3 regions of the Citrobacter europaeus genome follow, and region 3 is predicted to be linked to each of the others. Evidence: predicted binding sites of a transcription regulator. Region 3 holds the regulator's gene; each other region holds the start of a gene.
The links. Region 3 encodes CRP, which controls carbon source genes, mostly activating them, when cyclic AMP is high. Its sites were predicted from a motif close to ATGTGANNNNNNTCACAT; they were not measured.
Positions count from the first base shown of each region.

Region 1: a site for CRP is predicted at 1,667-1,684, ahead of msrB (peptide-methionine (R)-S-oxide reductase MsrB). Genes of this name have one in related genera too.
Region 2: a site for CRP is predicted at 1,836-1,853, ahead of epd (erythrose-4-phosphate dehydrogenase). Genes of this name have one in related genera too.

Region 1 covers NZ_CP148084.1:2,221,836-2,226,062, forward strand. The annotation lists gene WHR59_RS10430 (D-hexose-6-phosphate mutarotase) at 1-381, opposite strand, end outside; gene gapA (glyceraldehyde-3-phosphate dehydrogenase) at 465-1,460, opposite strand; gene msrB (peptide-methionine (R)-S-oxide reductase MsrB) at 1,802-2,215, shown strand; gene WHR59_RS10445 (YeaC family protein) at 2,258-2,533, shown strand; gene yajD (HNH nuclease YajD) at 2,578-2,922, opposite strand; partial or broken gene WHR59_RS10455 (glycoside hydrolase family 18 protein) at 3,016-4,227, opposite strand, start outside.
Region 2 covers NZ_CP148084.1:833,851-838,077, forward strand. The annotation lists gene WHR59_RS03980 (energy-coupling factor transporter transmembrane component T) at 1-643, opposite strand, end outside; gene WHR59_RS03985 (ECF transporter S component) at 644-1,222, opposite strand; gene WHR59_RS03990 (PPC domain-containing DNA-binding protein) at 1,247-1,672, opposite strand; gene epd (erythrose-4-phosphate dehydrogenase) at 2,047-3,075, shown strand; gene pgk (phosphoglycerate kinase) at 3,115-4,227, shown strand, end outside.
Region 3 covers NZ_CP148084.1:392,211-396,437, reverse strand. The annotation lists partial or broken gene WHR59_RS01840 (hydrolase) at 1-40, shown strand, start outside; gene WHR59_RS01835 (YheU family protein) at 37-255, shown strand; gene WHR59_RS01830 (phosphoribulokinase) at 309-1,178, shown strand; gene WHR59_RS01825 (OsmC family protein) at 1,247-1,651, opposite strand; gene crp (cAMP-activated global transcriptional regulator CRP) at 1,960-2,592, shown strand; gene WHR59_RS01815 (YccS/YhfK family putative transporter) at 2,644-4,227, shown strand, end outside.

The DNA.
Region 1 (4,227 bases), 1.8 Mb from region 3:
CGTTTCAGCGTTGCTTTGCAGTTCAAACGTCAGCACCACGCCATTGTCGTCTTCGTTGTGTGCTTTTAGCGTCCATGGCAGGTTACGGGCAAAGCCATGAGAAGGCAGACCCTGCTGAGCCGCCGGACCAAACCACGGCCAGCATATTGGTACGCCGCCACGCAGCGCTACGCCGGTTTTAAACGGAGTGTTGTTACTTAACCACAGAACTTCCTCTTCGCCGTTTGGTTTCCAGGAAAGAAGGTGTGCGCCCTGCAGTGCGAAAGAAGCTTTAACCTGTGGGTGATCGACAACAAGAACCTCAAGCTCATCAAGCTGACGGCGGGAGAGGACAGGGGTAATTTGTTCAATGACCGGGAGAGCGAAAATTTTGTTAATCATGATGCAATCCTTGGTGTTTAAATATTTTGGTCATAAAAAAAGGCGACCGAAGTCGCCTTTTTGGATCAGATACTCATCTCAACTTATTTGGAGATGTGAGCAATCAGGTCCAGAACTTTGTTGGAGTAACCAGTTTCGTTGTCGTACCAGGATACCAGTTTCACGAAGTTGTCGTTCAGTGCGATACCAGCTTTAGCATCGAACACGGAAGTGCAAACTTCACCGTTGAAATCGGTAGATACTACGTCGTCTTCGGTGTAACCCAGAACGCCTTTCATCGGGCCTTCGGAAGCAGCTTTGATTGCTTTCTTAATTTCTTCGTAAGAAGCAGCTTTTTCCAGACGAACGGTCAGGTCAACAACAGATACGTTCGGGGTAGGAACGCGGAACGCCATACCAGTCAGTTTGCCATTCAGTTCTGGCAGTACTTTACCTACAGCTTTAGCAGCACCGGTAGAGGACGGGATGATGTTCTGGGATGCGCCGCGGCCGCCGCGCCAGTCTTTGTGAGACGGGCCATCAACGGTTTTCTGAGTAGCGGTGGTTGCGTGAACAGTAGTCATCAGACCTTCGATGATGCCGAAGTTGTCGTTGATAACTTTAGCCAGCGGAGCCAGGCAGTTAGTGGTGCAGGAAGCGTTAGAAACGATGTCCTGACCTTCGTATTTGTCAAAGTTAGCGCCTTTAACAAACATCGGAGTGTTATCTTTGGACGGACCAGTCAGAACCACTTTTTTCGCGCCAGCAGTGATGTGCTTACGAGCGGTTTCGTCTGTCAGGAACAGGCCAGTAGCTTCAGCTACTACGTCAACACCAACTTCGTCCCATTTCAGGTTAGCCGGATCACGTTCAGCGGTAACACGGATTTTTTTACCGTTTACGATCAGATGACCGTCTTTCACTTCAACGGTACCGTTGAAACGGCCGTGAGTGGAGTCATATTTCAGCATGTAAGCCATGTAGTCAGCGTCTAACAGGTCGTTGATTGCAACGATCTCGATGTCAGAGCGTTCTTGAGCAGCACGGAAAACAATGCGACCGATACGGCCAAAACCGTTGATACCTACTTTGATAGTCATATATTCCACCAGCTATTTGTTAGTGAATAAAAGGTTGCCTGTAAAATTACAAAAACCTTACGCAGCGTCAAGCGGAATCGTGTCAATCATTGCGACAAATCAAACTGCTGCCTAAGCTTTGCGCAACTGACTCGCCTCACTCTTCCTTTGGGCTTGAAACCACATGGGGTCGGCGGCCCGAATTTTAAAGGGCAATCAAGATAAAAATGTGATTCTGATCACGAATTGCAGGCTGCCATTTCGCAAGGATTAAGTTTAGAACAAAAGTTCGTACTCCGGTGTTAATGTTTTGTTAGAATCTGTCTCGCGATGTGAGTTTAGATAAAGCGAGATGTGAGCAAATGGCTAATCAACCTTCTCCAGAAGAACTGAAAAATAATTTAACCGAAATGCAGTTCTACGTGACGCAGAATCACGGGACAGAACCGCCATTTACCGGGCGTTTGCTGCATAACAAACGTGACGGCATCTACCACTGTCTGATCTGCGACAAACCGCTATTTCGTTCCGAGACAAAATATGACTCAGGCTGCGGCTGGCCCAGCTTTTACGAGCCTGTCAGTGAAGAGGCTATCCGTTACATAAAAGATACGTCACACGGTATGCAGCGCATTGAAATCCGCTGCGGTAACTGCGATGCGCACCTGGGACACGTCTTCCCGGATGGCCCGAAACCTACCGGTGAACGTTACTGCGTTAACTCAGCGTCTTTGAACTTCACCGATGGTGAAAACGGTGAGCAAACCAAGGGCTGAAGAAACGATTCAGCAAATTATTCTGCGGAGAGTGGATTTAACATGAATCTTGATGAGATGATCAACAGCATGACGCCGGAAGTTTATCAGCGCTTATCTACTGCCGTTGAACTCGGAAAATGGCCGGATGGCGTGGCGCTAACGGCAGAACAAAAAGAGAACTGCTTGCAATTGGTCATGTTATGGCAGGCGCGAAACAATATTGACGCGCAGCATATGACAATTGATACCAACGGTGAGATGGTGATGAAGAGTAAGCAGCAGCTGAAAGTGGAATTTGGTATTTCACCCGAACCGATAGCGACGTTTAAATCTTGATTACCCAGGCCCGGCATATATAGGTGTCGGGCCCGCAACTGATGTTATTTCTTGTTCATCATCGCCTTCAGATCGGCGAACGGGTTATATTTCGCTTCACCGACGTCTTTCTGCGCATCTTCGCCCGCCACTACGGTAGAACCATACTGATCCACTTCTGTGTATTTCGAGTGCTCATGATCGTGGCAGTACAGGCACAACATTTCCCAGTTGCTACCATCTTCCGGATTATTGGAGTGATCGTGATCGATATGGTGTACCGTCAACTCGCGCAAATTTGAATACGCGAATTCACGGGAACAACGTCCGCAGACCCAGGGAAAGAGTTTAAGCGCCTTTTCCCGGTAACCGACTTCCAGACGGGCGTAATTTTTAGGGATAAAAGCCATAAAGCTCATGCCTCCAGTAGAAAATGAAGAGCTGCGCCAAAAGCGGGCGCAGCAGAATGCGCTAATCATAACCTATTGTGTCAGGCGTTGGGATCAGTGTTTGATGCCTAACGAATCGGCTAACTGCTTCGCCAACTGATTTTGGTCATCCGCACCGTATTCCCAGAACATGGCGCCACCCAGCCCCTTACTCTTGATGTAGTCAGCCTTAATCGCTACCGAGCGCGGATTTTCATAGGAGAGAGCAAAGAGTGCTTTTCCATCCGCAGACTTTACCGATAACCACGGCACTTTCGCTTCATCATCCCAATGTTGGCTAAAGCGCTTTTGCGGATCGTTGATCAACTTCGCCACGATATCGTTGTACTTCACATAGGTATCTTTGCTCAGATCGACGCCCAGTGATTTGAACAACTCAATTTGCGCGGGTTCGAAATAGGGCTGGGTAACGGGGTTTTTCTGCGCGTCGGGTTTGCTCCAGTCAATGCCTGGCTCAACGGCACGTTTTGGTACTCGTCCATAAAAACCAATGCCAAGGTTCATCTGACTCGCTTTTAGACCAGCGGCAAGATAGTTGTTAACGACAAAATCGGCGCTGTACTTATCCGCCGTGGCGACCGTCGGCCAATGCGTCGAATCGTACAGGTTCGAGTTGAAATACTGGGTGTCGTAAGCCATGTCATAAGTCATCAGGTTGATGTAGTCGAGCGATGGCGCAATGGCTTTCACATCCACCCAGCTTTTCGGGCTTTCCGCATTCGCGCCCACGGCGATGGTCAGTAGTTTTTTATGCCCTAATGCGGCACGCAGCTCAGTTAACAGTGCGGTAAAGTTAGCGCGGTCGCCCGGCTGACTTTCGACCAGTCCCAGGCGCCATTGACCGGATATTCCCAGTCGAGATCGATGCCATCAAGACCATATTTCGCAATTATCTCCTGCGCAGACTGAATAAATACCGCACGTGTTTCTTTCGTTGCCGCCGCGCCAGAGAATCCACGTGCGCCCCAACCACCGACGGAAAGCAGAACTTTCAGGTTCGGGTTTTGTTTACGCAGTTGTGGAATTTTCAGCAAATCATCCTGCACTTTCTGTGAAAGCCAAATCTGATGCAACTTGCTGGCGTCTTTTAAGGCGTCATTGGTCTCGTCTTTTTCATTGTTGTAGACAAGGCCAAATGAATAGTTGAGGTGGGTTATCTGACGAACATCCAGTTTATTGATGTCGCCACCGGGGCCGGCAGTGACGTCGCCGCCACCATTAAAGTAGCCAACTGACATCAGTGAACTGGCGGAAACAACGCTGGCG
Region 2 (4,227 bases), 440 kb from region 3:
GACGCTGCAGGAGGCTGTCTGGCGGCGCCCACAGCGTGGTGCGTGAGCGATGCAGGCGAAATCCTCGCATATCGAGCGCCGCGCCGCGGACGGCTAAATCATTGAGCGCGTTATGGGTAAGCGGAACAATCAATGCTGGCATGGCGCGTAAACGTTGGTACCAGGACTCATCCAGCGGTACGCCGCGTGCGCGCTGGGCCTCATGAATAATCGCCAACTGGCGTTTGAACTGTTCAACGACCAGCAACGGCCCGGCAAACAGGTAGGCCACACCTGGCGGCAGCCGAGAAGCAAACAGGGCGCGTATAAAACGCGAAACCGGTACGTACTGCATCCATATCTGCGATGTTGACACAATAGCCAGGATCCGCAGCCAGAGCGTAATGGCATCGGCCCAACGTTCTGGCGTGCGTGGTTGTCCGCTGAGCCATTCGGTAAGCCATCCGCCGTGCACCAGCCATAGCCCCAGTCCTAAGGGGATCATCAGCCAGAGTACGTATTTCGCCCGCGACCGCGTAGCCTTCATACACAACAAACTGGCAAACGTCGCGGCGCTGTACAGACTAAGCGGCGCTCCGGTTGGCAGCAGGAGCGTGGAGCAGGCGGCGAGTGCCCACAGAGTTAACGACGTAAACGGGTGCATTTAGCGCACGGCAGACATCGTAGGGAAATGGCGCGTTGTGCGCAGCGGGAGCTGGCGGAGTAGCACCCAGACGATGATTGCCGTGAGGATTTTATCGACCAGATTCGCACCGATGACGGTGATGGCGACGGACTCAACCAGGTTCTGACCGACCGAGTGCATCCACGCGACAAAAAGATCGGCACCGCTGCCGGTAACGCCGCCAAACAGGGTCGTGCGAATAGGCACGGCAACGAGGGTAACAGCAAGCGTAATAATCACACCGCTGACAACGACTTTGGGTAAGGTGCGAAACCATCCCGCCCGCGCCAGCCAACCGGCGACCAGTCCAATCACCATGGCGACGGGCGCAAAGGCGGCGGCGATCGGATCGGTCAGTAACCCCCATAACAGGTTAGTGAGTAATCCGGTAAGCATCCCCACCACTGGACCTAGCAGCACTGCGCTAATCAAGGTACCAATCGAGTCGAGAAAAATAGGTAGTTTCAGCATGCTGATAAGCTGCCCACCGACCATATTGATGGCGATAGCAATGACAATCAGTACCAGAGACTGGCTGGAAAATTGGCGACGCGCCATAGAAAACCTCTTTCAAGTAAAACGTTAGCGGGATGAAATAACCAGTTCGTCATAACCGGAAACGGCGCAGGGCTGACGGCTGAATGCCAGAGACGTCAGCTCGCCAATCACCAGTTCCAGCGTGGTGCGCACGGTACAGCCCGGCATCATGTGGCCGCCCAGCATCGCGCCGCGCGGGTCGGCAACCGCCAGATGGAGATGCTCGCCGGTAAGTTCCAGCGTGCCGTTCAGAGAGATAATTTCCCACGAATCGGTGAGTAACGTGGTTTCTTCGCGTCCAGCGAAGCGCAGGGCTATGTTGCTCAGACTGCCGGTGCAACCCGCTATCCAACCAGCCTGTAGCTGATGTTGTTGTACAAAAGCGTGTAGCGCTGAAAAGACTTCCTGACCGGGTAATAACCGCAGCGCATGAAAGCGAGCTTCAGATGATGGGGGATAGAATATAGCCATAGTTGAGGGACTCCGAGACTCGGACGTAGCGCTGATAATATAGACGCGGGCTAGGGAGCTTCCTGATATAAATCAGGATTTGTGACATGGCAACGAAATAATCTTGCTACGGTTATTCGTAATTCTGGAATATGGAATAAATTTAGCGCTGAAGGGCGTTAAAATGTGACGTAAGTCAGATAACTGTGTTCTGTTGCTGGACAATCATTCCTTTTATTCCGCGTTTCGCTTATTCTAGCTGAAGCGTTTCAGTCGATTAAATGTTCGACAATTAACCAATTAGTCGCAGTTTGCGACAGGTAAGGTTTCCCTGAGCGATTTGCTGCATTACTCTGTCAGCCACATCGTTTCTGAGAAATCCTTGCAGGAGACCTATGACCGTACGCGTAGCGATTAATGGTTTCGGTCGCATCGGACGCAACGTGGTTCGTGCTTTGTATGAATCCGGGCGTCGGGCGGAAATCACCGTGGTGGCAATCAACGAACTGGCCGATGCTGCAGGCATGGCGCATTTGTTGAAATATGACACCAGCCATGGACGTTTTGCCTGGGATGTTCGTCAGGAACGTGACCAGCTCATTGTTGGCGATGACGCGATTCGCATCCTGCATGAGCGAACACTCGATGCACTTCCATGGCGCGAACTGGGTGTCGACATCGTGCTGGATTGTACGGGGGTCTTCGGCAACCGCGAACACGGCGAGGCGCATATTGCCGCTGGTGCAAAAAAAGTGCTCTTTTCACATCCTGGCAGTCACGACATCGACGCAACCGTTGTGTATGGCGTTAATCAGGATCAGCTGCGCGCTGAGCACCGAATTGTATCCAACGCCTCCTGCACCACGAATTGTATAATTCCCGTCATTAAATTGCTGGATGATGCTTACGGCATTGAGTCTGGTACCGTCACCACGATCCACTCCGCGATGCACGATCAGCAGGTTATTGATGCTTATCATCCCGACCTGCGTCGCACGCGAGCGGCCAGTCAGTCGATTATTCCGGTGGATACCAAACTGGCGGCGGGCATCACGCGAATTTTCCCGCAGTTTAACGATCGTTTTGAAGCGATAGCGGTGCGTGTACCGACCATAAATGTGACGGCGATCGACTTAAGCGTGACGGTGAAAAAACCAGTAAAAGCCAGTGAAGTCAACCGGTTGCTGCAAAAAGCAGCACAAGGTGCATTTCATGGTATAGTTGACTATACGGAATTACCGTTGGTCTCTGTAGATTTTAACCACGACCCGCACAGCGCCATCGTTGATGGTACGCAAACGCGCGTGAGTGGCGCTCACCTGATCAAAACGCTGGTCTGGTGTGATAATGAATGGGGCTTTGCTAACCGTATGCTCGACACAACGTTAGCGATGGCTGCTATTGGTTTCAGGCTCGACGCTTGAGCGTCGACAAAACTTTATGAATCAACGAGAGGATTCACCATGTCTGTAATTAAGATGACCGATCTGGATCTGGCTGGTAAACGCGTTTTTATCCGTGCGGACCTGAACGTACCAGTTAAAGAAGGGAAAGTAACCAGCGATGCGCGTATCCGTGCTTCCCTGCCAACCATCGAACTGGCCCTGAAACAGGGTGCTAAAGTGATGGTAACTTCCCACCTGGGTCGTCCTACCGAAGGCGAGTACAACGAAGAATTCTCTCTGCTGCCGGTTGTTAACTATCTGAAAGACAAACTGTCTGCTCCAGTTCGCCTGGTAAAAGATTACCTGGACGGCGTTGAAGTCGCTGCCGGTGAACTGGTTGTTCTGGAAAACGTTCGCTTCAACAAAGGCGAGAAGAAAGACGACGAAGCGCTGTCCAAAAAATATGCTGCGCTGTGCGACGTATTCGTCATGGATGCTTTCGGTACGGCTCACCGTGCGCAGGCTTCTACCCACGGTATCGGCAAATTTGCTGACGTAGCGTGCGCTGGTCCGCTGCTGGCTGAAGAGCTGGATGCGCTGGGTAAAGCACTGAAAGAACCTGCTCGTCCGATGGTGGCTATCGTTGGTGGTTCTAAAGTTTCTACCAAACTGACCGTTCTGGATTCTCTGTCAAAAATCGCTGACCAACTGATCGTTGGCGGTGGTATCGCGAACACCTTCGTTGCCGCTCAAGGCCACAACGTGGGTAAATCCCTGTATGAAGCTGACCTGGTTGACGAAGCTAAGCGCCTGCTGACCACTTGCGACATCCCGGTCCCGACCGACGTTCGCGTAGCGACTGAATTCTCTGAAACTGCACCGGCTACTCTGAAATCCGTTAGCGATGTGAAAGAAGACGAGCAGATCCTGGACATCGGCGACGCTTCTGCACAGCAACTGGCTGACATCCTGAAGAATGCGAAAACCATTCTGTGGAACGGCCCGGTTGGCGTGTTCGAATTCCCGAACTTCCGCAAGGGTACTGAAATCGTGGCTAACGCCATCGCAGACAGCGAAGCGTTCTCTATCGCAGGCGGCGGCGACACCCTGGCAGCTATCGACCTGTTCGGTATTGCTGACAAAATCTCCTACATCTCCACTGGCGGCGGCGCATTCCTCGAATTCGTGGAA
Region 3 (4,227 bases):
CCCCGACTGGCTGACAACGTATCTGGAGGTCTCATCATGATCATCCCCTGGCAAGATATCTCCCCGGACGCGCTGGACAATCTGATTGAAAGCTTTGTCTTGCGTGAAGGCACCGATTATGGTGAACATGAACGTTCGCTCGAACAAAAAGTCGCCGACGTCAAACGCCAACTACAATCAGGTGAAGCCGTGCTGGTGTGGTCTGAACTGCATGAAACGGTCAATATTATGCCGAGGAAGCAGATTCACGAGTAATCCGTAGCCGCCGGCCGACTTTACTATAATTATAACCATTTCATGGAGTTGTTATGTCTGCCAAACATCCGGTGATTGCGGTAACAGGATCCAGCGGCGCGGGGACCACCACCACCAGCCTCGCGTTTCGTAAAATTTTCGCGCAGTTAAATCTGCGTGCCGCCGAGGTGGAAGGTGACAGTTTTCATCGCTATACCCGTCCGGAAATGGACATGGCGATTCGCAAAGCGCGCGATGCCGGGCGGCATATCAGCTATTTCGGCCCCGAAGCTAATGACTTCGGTCTGCTGGAACAAACTTTCATCGAATACGGTCAGACGGGCAAAGGCCAGTCGCGAAAATATCTGCACACTTACGATGAGGCCGTACCGTGGAACCAGGTGCCAGGGACTTTCACGCCCTGGCAGCCGCTGCCTGAACCGACGGATGTCCTGTTTTATGAAGGACTGCACGGCGGCGTCGTCACCCCACAGCAAAACGTGGCCCAACATGTCGATCTGCTGGTTGGCGTGGTGCCGATCGTAAACCTGGAATGGATCCAGAAACTGACTCGCGATACCAGCGAGCGTGGACACTCGCGTGAAGCGGTGATGGACTCGGTGGTGCGATCAATGGACGATTACATCAATTACATCACGCCGCAGTTCTCCCGGACGCATATTAACTTCCAGCGCGTACCGACCGTCGATACCTCTAACCCCTTTGCCGCCAAGAGTATCCCGTCTCTGGATGAAAGCTTTGTCGTGATTCATTTTCGTAACCTGGAAGGGATCGACTTCCCGTGGCTACTGGCCATGCTGCAGGGCTCATTCATTTCCCACATCAATACATTGGTCGTGCCGGGCGGCAAGATGGGCCTGGCGATGGAATTGATTATGCTGCCGCTGGTCCAGCGACTGATGGAAGGCAAAAAGATAGGGTGAGGCGTGGAAAGTGCCCGATGGCGCTTCGCTTATCGGGCCTACGAATCAACATTATCCGGCGTCAGGGATTACGCGGCAACCACTTCATAGGAGTGGGTAATGTTCACCGCCTTTTCCAGCATCAGTGCCACGGAGCAATATTTTTCCGCTGAAAGGTCGACTGCGCGTGAGACTGATGCATCTTTCAGATCGTTACCCGTTACGATGAAATGCAGGTTGATGTGGGTAAACAGGCGCGGCGCTTCATCACGACGCTCTGAGGTCAGTTTCACTTCGCAGTTGGTCACATCCTGACGACCCTTTTGCAGGATCGATACCACATCAATTGCGCTACAACCGCCCGCCGCCATTAATACCATTTCCATCGGGCTCGGCGCTTTATCACCGGAGTTACCGTCCATCAGAATTTGGTGGCCAGAGGCGGACTCACCGAGGAAGGTTAACCCTTCAACCCACTTTACACGCGCTTGCATATTTCGTAACTCCAATGTTTCAATTTTCCTGACAGATTACGCGCACATAACAATTCTCGCAATGGAAGGCGACCTGCGTCATGCTGAAGCGAGACACCAGGAGACACACGGCGAAAGCTATGCTAAAACAGTCGGGATGCTACAGTAATACATTGACGTACTGCATGTATGCAGAGGACATCACATTACAGGCTGCAGTATATTTTTAGTAGCCCCCTTCCCAGGTAGCGGGAAGCACATTTTTGCAAACCCAGAGGCAGCGTCGTTTTCTGGCTCTGGAGACAGCTTATAACAGAGGATAACCGCGCATGGTGCTTGGCAAACCGCAAACAGACCCGACTCTCGAATGGTTCTTGTCTCATTGCCATATTCATAAGTACCCATCGAAGAGCACGCTGATTCACCAGGGTGAAAAAGCGGAAACGTTGTATTACATCGTTAAAGGCTCAGTGGCAGTGCTGATCAAAGATGAAGAAGGGAAAGAAATGATCCTTTCTTATCTGAATCAGGGCGATTTTATTGGTGAATTAGGCCTCTTCGAAGAAGGTCAGGAACGTAGCGCCTGGGTACGTGCCAAAACCGCATGTGAAGTCGCTGAAATTTCCTACAAAAAATTTCGCCAATTAATCCAGGTCAACCCGGATATTCTGATGCGCCTGTCTTCTCAGATGGCTCGTCGTCTGCAGGTCACGTCTGAAAAAGTCGGCAACCTCGCCTTCCTCGACGTAACTGGTCGTATCGCGCAGACTCTGCTGAATCTGGCGAAACAGCCTGATGCGATGACCCACCCGGACGGCATGCAGATTAAAATCACCCGTCAGGAAATCGGCCAGATCGTTGGCTGCTCCCGTGAGACCGTCGGCCGTATTCTGAAGATGCTGGAAGATCAGAACCTGATCTCCGCACACGGTAAGACTATCGTCGTCTACGGCACCCGTTAACCCCATCGAAGTGGCGCGTTACCCAGTAATGCGCCACTTTTGTTTGCACCGATGTGGCGAAGACTGATATACCACCCAGAGATCAACTACGCACTACGGCAGACGCTGGTGCTATGTTTACCTGTGGCTGTTGGTCTGATCATCGGTCAGCTTCATCTGGGCCTCCTCTTCTCCCTGGTCCCTGCCTGCTGCAACATTGCCGGTCTTGATACCCCGCATAAGCGCTTTTTCAAACGTTTAGCTATTGGCGCGTCTTTGTTTGCCGGATGCAGTTTGATCATGCAATTACTGCTGGCAAAAGATATACCACTGCCGCTTATCCTCACCGGCCTGACGCTAATTCTTGGTGTAACCGCCGAGTTGAGCCCTTTGCATGCGCGACTATTGCCTGCCTCACTTATCGCAGCGATTTTCACGCTAAGCCTGGCCGGCAACATGCCCGTCTGGGAGCCGCTGCTGATCTACGCGCTGGGCACGTTATGGTATGGCCTGTTCAACTGGTTCTGGTTTTGGATGTGGCGCGAACAGCCGCTCCGTGAATCGCTCAGCCTGTTGTATCGTGAATTAGCCGATTACTGTGAAACTAAGTACAGCATGCTGACCCAGCATGCCGACCCAGAAAAAGCGCTGCCTCCCCTGCTGGTTCGCCAACAAAAGGCAGTGGATCTGATTACCCAGTGTTATCAGCAAATGCATATGCTGTCGGCGCATCGCAACAACGATTACAAGCGCCTGCTGCGTGCCTTTCAGGAGGCGCTCGATTTACAAGAGCATATTTCCGTTAGCCTCCACCAGCCGGAAGAGGTGCAAAAGCTGGTCGAGCGTAGCCATGCGGAGCAGGTGATTCGCTGGAATGCGCGTACCGTAGCCGAACGCCTTCGGGTACTGGCCGATGATATTTTGTATCACCGTTTGCCGACCCGTTTCTCGATGGAAAAACAGATTGGCACACTGGAGAAAATCGCCAGGCAGCATCCGGACAACCCGGTGGGACAATTTTGCTACTGGCACTTTAGCCGTATTGCCCGCGTGCTACGCACCCAGCGCCCGTTGTATGCCCGTGACTTGATGGCTGACAAGCAGCGTCGGTTGCCGTTGATCCCAGCCCTGAAAAACTATCTGTCGTTGAAATCTCCAGCGCTGCGCAATGCCGGACGCATCTGCGTTATGTTGAGTATCGCCAGCCTGATGGGCAGCGCCTTACACCTGCCAAAGCCCTACTGGATTTTAATGACTATTCTGTTCGTCACGCAAAATGGCTACGGGGCGACCCGGGTACGCATCTTACATCGGTCGGTCGGTACGCTCGTTGGGCTGGTGATTGCCGGCGTCACGCTGCACTTTCATATTCCGGAAGGTTTCACGCTGGCAGCCATGCTGCTGATAACCCTGGTGAGCTATCTGATCATCCGTAAAAATTACGGCTGGGCTACCGTCGGCTTTACGGTCACGGCAGTTTACACCCTGCAACTGCTGACGCTGAACGGGGAACAGTTTATCGTGCCGCGGTTTGTCGATACGATCATTGGCTGCCTAATCGCCTTTGGCGGCACGCTCTGGCTGTGGCCACAGTGGCAGAGCGGTCTGTTGCGTAAGAACGCCCACGACGCGTTAGAAGCCGACCAGGAGGCCATT